DNA from 3 places in the Streptomyces sp. NPDC048277 genome. Region 3 is predicted to be linked to each of the others. Evidence: riboswitches for the same ligand, from Rfam matches in the RefSeq annotation. Region 3 holds a riboswitch; each other region holds the start of a gene.
What was found. Region 3 has a riboswitch for S-adenosylmethionine ahead of AB0D85_RS14545 (amino acid ABC transporter permease). Riboswitches for the same ligand answer to the same signal wherever they lie in the genome.
Positions count from the first base shown of each region.

Region 1 (3,266 bases), on a different contig from region 3:
GGAGTGGGAGAGGATCGTGACCCCCTTGCCGATCCGCGCGCCGAGGGCCCGCAGGTACAGCACGTACAGCGGGGTTCCGGTGAGAAGGACCATCGGGTTGGCGTGCAGCAGCACCTTGACGATCCAGAAGCGCACGTACGCCAGGCCCCAGACGGGGAACTCGCCCGGTCTCCAGCGGCCCACCAGAAGCCATTTCGCGACGACCGGGAACGCGCACAGCGCCACGAAGCCGATGCCTCCGAACAGCAGGGACCGCAGATAGATGTCTGCCACGCCCTTGCCGGTGGCGATCCACTCGTACCCCACGGCGGTGGCGAAACCGGAGACGAAGGAGTAGCCGAGGAAGACCAGCAACTGGAGCGTGCCGCAGAGCAGATGGCTCCACCGGTTGCCGCGCGGCCGCTCGGGCGCCGAGGGGGCGCTCACCGGCTCGGCGGGAACGGGGGCGGCCTCGCCGAGCGCCGCCGCCAGGCTGTGGATCGTGGGGTGCCGGTAGATGTCCCTCATGGACGGGGACGGCAGGTCCGGCCGCTTGCGTATTCGGGCGCAGAACTGGGCCATGACCAGGGAGTTGGCGCCGAGGTCGGTGAAGAAGTTGCTGTCGGCCGGAACGTGCTCGGTGCTCAGGAGTTCGGCCAGTGCCTGCGCCAGCTCCCGCTCGGTCTCCGCTCCCCTGCCGCCGGTGTGACTCGGGACGACCGAAGGTCCGTCCGGCACCGACACGACCTCGGAGGACTGCTCCATCATGCGATCTCCTCGAGAACGTGGATGTTCCTGATCACGAACCGGCGGATTCAGTTTGTCCAGGCAGTGGACCGCATGCCACTTATGTCCCTTGCTCGGCCGTGCCGGAGGACTGATCCAGCGCGCCGTATTCCCCGGGTTTCGCACCGGGACGGGGACCACGAATCACCCGCATGGCGGTCCCCCGGCCGGCAGCGGGGCAGCGCCCCGCAAGGGGCGAGGGGAACTGCGCGCTCAGCCCCCACCCGGCCGCAGCCGGTGTACGGCTCAGTCCCGGGGTACGCCGGGCGCGGCGGTCGTACCGGTCCGCGACAGTGCTCCCGTACGCCCCTGCCGCCGTGTGCCGGACGGTTCGCCATTGACGTACGCCAAAACCGCTCCGTACGATCGCGTCCGGCATTGAGTGTCAGCGTCAAGCCCTGGCTCGCTGACCGGCAACCCTCCCGCGCGGTGGGGTGCTCCAGGTGAAAGCCCGGCGGGATCACCGATGATCCCCGCAAGCGCGTGGCCCCGTGAGCGGGGCCGGAGACGGGGAGGGACCGGCATGCGGCACAGCGGTGACCCGACTGCCTCCTTCGCCGTCGTCTCGGTGTTCTCCCGGCTCTCGCGTCGGCGCCACATCGATCTGCAGCGCTCGACCAGCTGTCTCTGTCAGGTCTGACGAGTCTGCGCGCCACCGGCTGACGTCGAGTCACCGGCCGCGGCCGCAGGCACCTCCCGCCACCGTGCGCGGTGGCATCCACCTGACCCCCGTCCGAACAGCGCTCCCCCGTGACCGGCGGCACGCCGACCGGGGCCGCACGCCCAGGCACGGCCGTGCCCGCACGGCACCCGGTGCCTGGTGACACGAGCAGGAGAACCCCTTCCGTGACCGCACTTCCGGATCTCAGACTTTCCCGCTGGACCGCCCTGACCGCCCTCCTGACCACCAGCGTGCTGCTGACCGCCTGCGGATCGAGCGGCGACGATTCCGGTTCCGGCGGCGGCCGGCCGAAGTCCGGCGGCACCCTGACCTTCGCGGTGGGGTCGGACGCCGGCTGCGTGGATCCGCAGCAGGTCGCCAGCAACGACACCATCTACTCGGTGCGCCAGACCGTGGACTCCCTTACCGACCAGGATCCGAAGACCGGCAAAATCGTGCCGTGGCTGGCGAAGAGCTGGGACATCAGCTCCGACGCCACGACGTTCACCTTCCACCTGCGGTCCGGTGTCACCTTCAGCGACGGCTCCGAGCTGACCGCGCAGGTGGTCAAGGACAACTTCGACGCGGTGCCGAAGCTCGGTGCGCTGGGCACCCTGGCCGAGGGCTACCTGAGCGGCGTCAAATCCACCACCGTGGTCGACCCGCTCACCGTCGAGGTGACCTTCCAGCAGCCCAACGCCCAGTTCCTGCAAACTACTTCGACGCATTCGCTGGGTATCGAGTCCTCGGCGAGCGTGCAGAGGACCCCGCAGCAGAAGTGCAGCGACGGGGTGATCGGGTCCGGTCCCTTCGTGCTGAAGCAGTACGTGCAGAACCAGTCGGTCACCCTGGCCAGGCGCACCGGGTACGACTGGGGTTCCTCGCTGTGGAGCAAGAAGGGCGAGGCGTACCTGGACAAGCTGGTGTTCAAGGTCGTGCCCGAGGCCGGCGTACGGGCCGGCAGTCTCCGGTCCGGCCAGGTGGACGCCATCAGCAGCGTGGGCAGGGCCGACGAGGCGGCGCTCAAGGGCGGCCAGGTCGCCCTGCGGAGTCGGGCCAACCCCGGCGTGGTGTTCGGCCTGGGCTTCAACAACTCACGCCCGGTCCTCAAGGACGCCAGGGTGCGGCAGGCGATCCTGTTCGCCATCGACCGGCAGCAGATCGCCGACACCGTCTTCCCGACCGGCACCAAGGCCGCGACCAGCATCCTCGCGCACACCACGCCCGACTACACGGACCTCGCCGCGGATCTCCCCTTCGCCGCGGCCAGGGCCAAGTCCCTCTTGGACCAGGCAGGTTGGAAGACCGGCGGCGACGGCATCCGGACCAAGGGCGGCAAGAAGCTGAGTCTGACCATCGACTGGATCCCCAACGCGGCCACCAACCAGCCCGCGCTGGAGCTGATCCAGCAGCAGCTCAAGGCCGTCGGTGTCGACGTCGTCCTCAAGCAACTCCAGCTCACCCGGTTCGCCCCGACCCTGCAGTCGGGTGACTTCGACGCGGCGTGGGGCAACGTGACCCGGGCCGACCCGGACATCCTGCGCAGCTCCTTCTCCACCCGGCTGGCCAACTGGTACCGCATCCCGGCGGGCCCGCTCGACACCCGGGTGGCCGGTCAGGCGGCCACCACCGACACGGTGCAGCGCGGGCAACTGGTCGACGACACGCAGAAGCTGATCGTGCAGAACGCCTACTACGCGCCGGTGGTGGAGCTCCAGACCCAGCTTGGCATCGCGAAGAAGGTGCACGACCTGGACTTCGACGCCTCCAGCCGGATCCGGCTGCACGACACCTGGATCGGCTAGACCGTGCGCCGGTATGTGATCAAGCGGCTCGCGCA
Region 1 covers NZ_JBEZLQ010000008.1:99,432-102,697, reverse strand. The annotation lists gene AB0D85_RS19310 (Pls/PosA family non-ribosomal peptide synthetase) at 1-747, opposite strand, end outside; SAM riboswitch class IV at 1,140-1,253, shown strand; gene AB0D85_RS19305 (putative leader peptide) at 1,232-1,405, shown strand; gene AB0D85_RS19300 (ABC transporter substrate-binding protein) at 1,612-3,231, shown strand; gene AB0D85_RS19295 (ABC transporter permease) at 3,235-3,266, shown strand, end outside.
Region 1: it holds a riboswitch for S-adenosylmethionine, as region 3 does, so the genes downstream of both, AB0D85_RS19305 (putative leader peptide) here and AB0D85_RS14545 (amino acid ABC transporter permease) in region 3, are expected to answer to the same signal.

Region 2 (3,266 bases), on a different contig from region 3:
TGGCCAAGCAGGTCGTGACCGAGTACGGGGACCAGCTCGCCGGGAAGACGGTCGTCGACATCTCCAACCCGGTGGACTTCTCGACCTTCGACTCGCTCACGGTGCCCGCGGACAGCTCCGCCGCCCAACAGCTCGCGGACGCCGCCGCGCCCGGCACACGGATCGTGAAGGCCTTCAACACCACGTTCGCCGGTGCGCTGGTCGCCGGTGAGGTCGGCGGACTGCCGCTGGACGTGTTCATCGCGGGCGACGACGCGGCGGCCCGCGACCAGGTGGCCGAGCTGGCCTCCTCCGGCGGCCTCAACCCGGTGGTCGTCGGCGGCCTCCGCCACGCCCGTGAGCTGGAGGGCATCCAGTTGCTGCACATGGCTCTGCAGACACGGCCCGAGGGGCACGGCTGGATGAGCGCGATCAAGATCGTCGCCCCGTGATGCCGTAGCGGCAGCTGAAGTCCCGGTGAACGCCGCGTCCGCCACCCCCGGCCCGTAGTACCTTCCCCACAACAGCCGTGACTCTGGGGGGAGTTACATATGCACGGCACGATAAGCGGGTTCCACTACGGCGCGGTCACTCCGGTGGCGGCCTATCTGATGGCCTGTCTGGGCGCGGCGCTGGGGCTGCGCTGCATCGTCCGGTCGCTGTACCACAACGGGCAGTCCTGGAAGCCCGGTTGGCTGGCCCTGGGGGCGGCCTCGATCGGCTGCGGCATCTGGACGATGCACTTCATCGCGATGATCGGTTTCCATGTCCAGGGGACCACGATCCGCTACGACGTGAGCCTGACCCTGCTCAGTCTGGCGGTGGCGATCCTGGTGGTCGGCATCGGTGTCTTCGCGGTCGGCTACCGGGGCGCGACCGCCGGCACCCTCTGGGCGGCGGGTGTGGTCACGGGGCTCGGTGTGGCGGCCATGCACTATCTGGGCATGGCCGCGCTCCGCCTTGACGGAACGATTCACTACGACCGGTTCACGGTCGCCCTGTCGGTGGTGATCGCGATCGCGGCGGCGACGGCCGCGCTGTGGGCGGCCGTGTCGATCCGGGGCTTCACGGCGAGCCTGGGCGCCAGCCTGGTGATGGGCCTGGCGGTGTCCGGCATGCACTACACCGCCATGGCGGCCGTGAGCGTCGATCTGCACCCGGCGTCCGTCACCGCCTGGTCGAGCGGGTCACCGACGTCGCTGCTGTTGCCCATGCTGCTGGGCCCGGCCGTCTTCCTGCTGCTGGCCGGGGTGGTGGTGATGTTCGACCCCCTGCTGGTCCTGGGCGAGGACGACTGGGACCGCGGGACGGGCGAGAAGGGCGGGCCCGCGACACCGGCCCGGGCGGCGCGTTCACGGCCGCCGGGCCCACGCGGCGGACGCACCCCCCGCAACCGCTACAGCCGTCCGGCCCGCCCTGCGCCCGGCGGCGGGGGCCGGCCCGGCTCGCCGACCCGGGCCGCATCGGCCGCCACGGACCTTTCCGGCGCCCCGGGCGGCACCGGCCCGTACGACACACCCGGCGGCACCGGTCGGCACGGCGCCCCCGCCCGCCCCGCACCCGGCCCACAGGATCGGTACGGCACCCCCTCGAACCCCTACGAGTGGTGACCGCTCAGCCCTCCGCCCGCTCCTCCTCCGGTGCGGCGCGGTGGGTGAGGGGTGCCCGCAGGTCCAGATGCTCGCGCAGGGTCGTACCGGTGTACGCCGTACGGTAGACGCCGCGCTCCTGCAGCTCCGGGATCAGCAGCTCGACGATGTCGTCCAGGCGGTCGGGGATGAGGTACGGCGTGACGTTGAAACCGTCGACGGTGCCGTGGCGCACGTAGTGGGCGAACTTGTCGGCGAGACCGGACGGAGTGCCGACGTGCCCGCGCTGCGGTCCGGGGGCGATGACAGTGTCCCGGCGCGACCAGCCATTAACGTCCGCCTGCTGCCGCCATTCGGCGGCGACCTTGCGCGGATCGGCGATCCGGCGGGCGCCGAAGGAGCCGTCGTTCTCCTCGACGAGCGGGTCCTCGGCGGGCAGCGGCCCGTCTCTGCAAGTGCGTTCGGCGCAGCGGCTACCTCGACCACACCGACCTCCCCCAGTTCTCGGCTTCGCTCGAACCGGGGGACGACTGGGACATCCGCCGAGCCGTCACCTGGGGCACCCCGCCGCGTCGAGGGTTGCCGTCCGGCCTGCCAGGGCTTGATCACCGGAACTCGTGGCTCGGGCGAACCGTGGCTCGGCGTGTCCTACGACGTCGAGGGAGCCGCGAACGGCGGGCCGACAAGGCCTCGGCAAGGGCGCGTTGCTACGGTGCCCCGGTGTCTGACTCCTCACGCGATACCGCAGAAGGCGCCGGCTGGGGCTCGGCCGAACGCGGCGCCTACAAGCAACTGATGCCGGAGCACGTCGAGAAGATCTTCTGGTTCGACCCCAGAACCCTGTGGGCCGCCCGCAACGGCGTGCTGGCGTCCTGGTTCGGCGACCCGACCGGCCGTACCCGCAGCCGCTGGGTGGCCCAGCGGGCGGCGGCCGGAGCGCCCGCCGACAAGGTGATCCGGCGTCATGAGGCGGACCGGTTCTCGTTCATGGTGATCGGCGACACCGGTGAGGGCGACGACTCCCAGTACGCCGTCGTGCCGGGCTTTCTGAAGGCGAGTCAGGACACCGACTTCGCGGTGATCGCGAGCGACGTGATCTATCCGGTGGGCACCACCGACGACTACGGCACCAAGTTCTTCCGCCCGTACCAGGACTATCCGGCGCCGATATACGCGATACCCGGCAACCACGACTGGTACGAGGACCTCGGCGCGTTCATGCGCGTCTTCTGCGAGGACACCCCGCCGCTCCCGCCCGAACCGAAGCCCCGCCCGCTCACCCGGGCCTGGTGGCGCGCCCTGCTGTGGCACCGGCCGCGCCCGGCCGACGAGCAACTCTTGTCGGACGCAAGGAAGTTGCGGCCGACGCAGCAGCAGACGGCCGTACAGCCGGGCCCGTACTGGGCGATCGACGCCGGGCCGGTCCGGATCGTCGGTATCGACACCGGTCTGCTCGGCACGATCGACGCCGAACAGGGCGCCTGGCTGCGCGAGGTGTCCCGGGGGCCGCGCCCGAAGATCCTGGTCACCGGCTCCCCGCTGTACGTGGACGGCGAGCACCACCCGTGCCCGATCGAGGGCGGCGGCACGGTCGACGACATCGTCCGCGACCCGGCCCACCACTATGTGGCGGCGATCGGCGGCGACATCCACAACTACCAGCGCTACCCCGTCGACGTCGACGGCCGCACCGTCCAG
Region 2 covers NZ_JBEZLQ010000030.1:63,832-67,097, reverse strand. The annotation lists gene AB0D85_RS43170 (NAD(P)-binding domain-containing protein) at 1-431, shown strand, start outside; gene AB0D85_RS43165 (MHYT domain-containing protein) at 531-1,589, shown strand; gene AB0D85_RS43160 (hypothetical protein) at 1,594-1,803, opposite strand; SAM riboswitch class IV at 2,080-2,191, opposite strand; gene AB0D85_RS43155 (metallophosphoesterase) at 2,289-3,266, shown strand, end outside.
Region 2: it holds a riboswitch for S-adenosylmethionine, as region 3 does, so the genes downstream of both, AB0D85_RS43160 (hypothetical protein) here and AB0D85_RS14545 (amino acid ABC transporter permease) in region 3, are expected to answer to the same signal.

Region 3 (3,266 bases):
CGCGCAGCGGCCACTACGCCGTGCCGCGCCGCTACCGGCTCCATCTGGCCACCGCCTGTCCCGACGGCCTCCGCATCGCCGTCGGCCACAGCCTCCTGGCGCTGGACGACTGTTGTCCGGTCACCTTCCTGCCCGCCGTCCCCGACTGTCCCGACGGCAGCCACACGGCGCTGCGCCCGCTGTACGAGGCGAGCGCGCACCGCTACTCGGGACCGGCCCTCGCGCCCGTGCTCAGCGACGACTGGTCCGGCCGGATCGTCAGCACCCACAGCCGCGACATCCTGCGCGACCTGGACCGTCACTTCGGCGACGGTGTCACCCGGCTCCATCCGTGCGGCGCCGAGGCGGAGATCGAGGCCGTCGAGCGGCTGTGCGCGGAGGGCATCGAGCGGTCCGCGCAGCGCGCCGGCCGCGAGGGCGGCGACCCGGCGGCGCTGGACACCCTGCTCGCCACCCTGGGCGAGCTGGAACGCCGGCTGACCGGGATGGAGTTCCTGATCGACGGTCAACTCACCGCCGCCGACGTCGAGTTGTGGGTCGCCCTGGTGCAGCTCGACACCGTGCACCGCAACCACCTGGACGCCTCCGCCGTGCACCGCATCGCCGGCCACCCGGTGCTGTGGGCCTACGCCCGGCGGCTGGCCGCACACCCGGCCTTCGGCGCCCACCTCGACCTCGACGGCATCGCCCGCCGTCACCACGGCCGTTGCCAGGGGCTGGAAGCCGCCGGCGCGGCTGTCCAGATCCTGGACTGGGCCGGTCATGCGGCGGACACTTCCGCAGGTGAGAGCGGCCCGAACCGTTCCGCCAACTGGACAGGCGTTGACATTCGTTCGGGCAGCTGACTTACTTACGGCTCAGAACGGTCAAGAGCGTCAGCATCAAGCCCTGGCTTGCTGACCGGCAACCCTCGCGTCGCGGTGGGGTGCCCCAGGTGACGACCGGACCGGATGACGACGTTCGGTAAGCGCGAGGCCTCCGGGCCACCACAACAATGACAGGTGACGGACATGTACGCAGTTTCCAGGACGGCCCGGCGCCGCCCTCAGAGCTGCGTACAGCCGTACCCGAGCCCGCTCGTCGCCGACCGTGCCGTCGACCTGCTCCGCGTCAACAGCGCCCTGTGTAGCGCGTGTACCGCACCGGGCCGCGCCCGCTGTCAGGTCTGACCGGGCCTTCCGGCCCTTCCCGCCTGTCTCGCCCGCACCCCGCAGCAGTCTCTCCTCGCCGCACGCCGCCTCCCCGGTGTGATCTCTTCCGCCCAGCCCCCGCATCCCGCGCGCCCCCGCGCCCCGTGCCGTGCCCGAACACGGTGCGGCCGCGCCTGCCCGCTCGTGGGAGGCGGGGTGTCCGACTTCGCCGGAGCCCGCCATGAGTGAACCCCCAGGCGCCACCATCGCCGCCCCCGAGGCGCCAGCCGCCGCCGACGAACCGTCAAAACCACTGACAGCACAGCGAGTTCTGCCCCTGCGCAGGCCGGGACGGTGGATCGCCACCGCAGTCGTCCTGGTCCTGGTCGCCCAGTTCGCGCACGGACTGGTGACCAACCCCTTCTACCAGTGGGACCGCTGGGGCTACTGGTTCCTGCGGCCGACCATCCTCGACGGACTGGTCATCACCCTCGAAGTCACCGCCTACAGCGCGGTGTTGGGCCTCCTCGGCGGCGTCCTCCTGGCCCTGGCCCGGCTCTCGGGGAGCCCGGTGCTGCGCGCGGTCAGCTGGACGTACGTCTGGGCGCTGCGCTCCATCCCGCTCATCGTGGTGCTGCTCTTCCTCTACAACTTCAGCGCGCTGTACAAGACATTGAGCGTCGGCGTTCCCTTCGGACCGGCCTTCTTCTCCTTCGACGAGTCGAAGCTCGCCACCGACATGGTCATCGCCGTCATCGGCCTCAGCCTCAACGAGGCGGCCTACGCGGCCGAGGTGGTCCGCGGCGGCATCCTCTCCGTGGACCAGGGCCAGCACGAGGCGGCCGCCGCCCTCGGGCTGCCCAAGGGCTACCAGTTCCGGAAGATAGTCTTCCCGCAGGCCCTCCGGTCGATCATCCCGAACTACGTCAACCAGCTCATCGGCCTGATCAAGAGCACTTCACTGGTGTTCTACGTCTCGCTGCTCGACCTCTTCGGCACCGCGCAGAGCATGGGCTCCACCTACCCCGGCGACATCGTGCCGCTGCTGCTGGTGGTCACCGTCTGGTACCTGATCCTCACCAGCGTCGTCTCCGTGATCCAGTTCTACGTCGAGCGGTACTACGCCCGGGGCGCCACCCGTTCGCTGCCGCCGACGCCCCTGCAGAAACTGCGGGCGGGCCTCATCGATCTGCGCGCCCGCCTCCGCCGGGAGGCCGCCGTATGAGCACCACCGACACCCTGGAGACGGCCCCCGCCTCCCTGGAGATCCACGACGTCCACAAGTGGTACGGCGCCCACCGCGTCCTCGACGGCGTCGATCTGACCGTCCGCCCCGGCGAGGTCACCGTCATCCTCGGCCCGTCCGGCTCCGGCAAGTCCACGCTCCTCAGGGTGATCAACCACCTGGAGAAGCCCGAGATCGGCCATGTCAGCCTGAACGGCGAACCGATCGGGGTGAAGCGCCAGGGCGACCGGCTCAAGGAGCTGAGCGAGCGCGCCATCCTGGCCCAGCGCAGCCGGATCGGCTTCGTCTTCCAGAACTTCAACCTCTTCCCGCACCTGACCGTGCTGGACAACGTGGCGGCCGCGCCCGTCGCCACCGGAAAGCTCGGCAAGCCCGAGGCGCAGCAGCTGGCCAAGGAACTCCTCGAACGCGTGGGCCTCGGCGAACGCGTCGGCGCCTATCCGCGGCAGCTGTCCGGCGGCCAGCAGCAGCGCGTCGCCATCGCCCGCGCCCTCGCCCTGCGCCCGGGCGTCATCCTCTTCGACGAGCCCACCTCCGCCCTGGACCCCGAACTCGTCGGGGAGGTCCTCGCCGTCATCAAGGACCTGGCCACCAGCGGCACCACGCTCGTCATCGTCACCCACGAGATCGGCTTCGCCCGCGAGATCGCCGACCGGGTCGTCTTCATCGACGGCGGAAAGATCGTCGAGCAGGGCCCGCCCTCCGAGGTTCTCGACAAGCCACAGCACGAGCGGACCAGGGACTTCCTCAGCAAGGTCCTCTGAAAGGTCCTGCGACCTTCCCCGCAACGCCCTCACCCTCATCACCGGCACCGACAAGGAACGGCCATGTCTACCCACTTCACCCGACGCAGCCTGATCAGAGGCCTCACCGCGGCCACCGCCGTCGCC
Region 3 covers NZ_JBEZLQ010000005.1:357,174-360,439, forward strand. The annotation lists gene AB0D85_RS14540 (glutathione S-transferase C-terminal domain-containing protein) at 1-845, shown strand, start outside; SAM riboswitch class IV at 865-976, shown strand; gene AB0D85_RS14545 (amino acid ABC transporter permease) at 1,372-2,355, shown strand; gene AB0D85_RS14550 (amino acid ABC transporter ATP-binding protein) at 2,352-3,140, shown strand; gene AB0D85_RS14555 (transporter substrate-binding domain-containing protein) at 3,204-3,266, shown strand, end outside.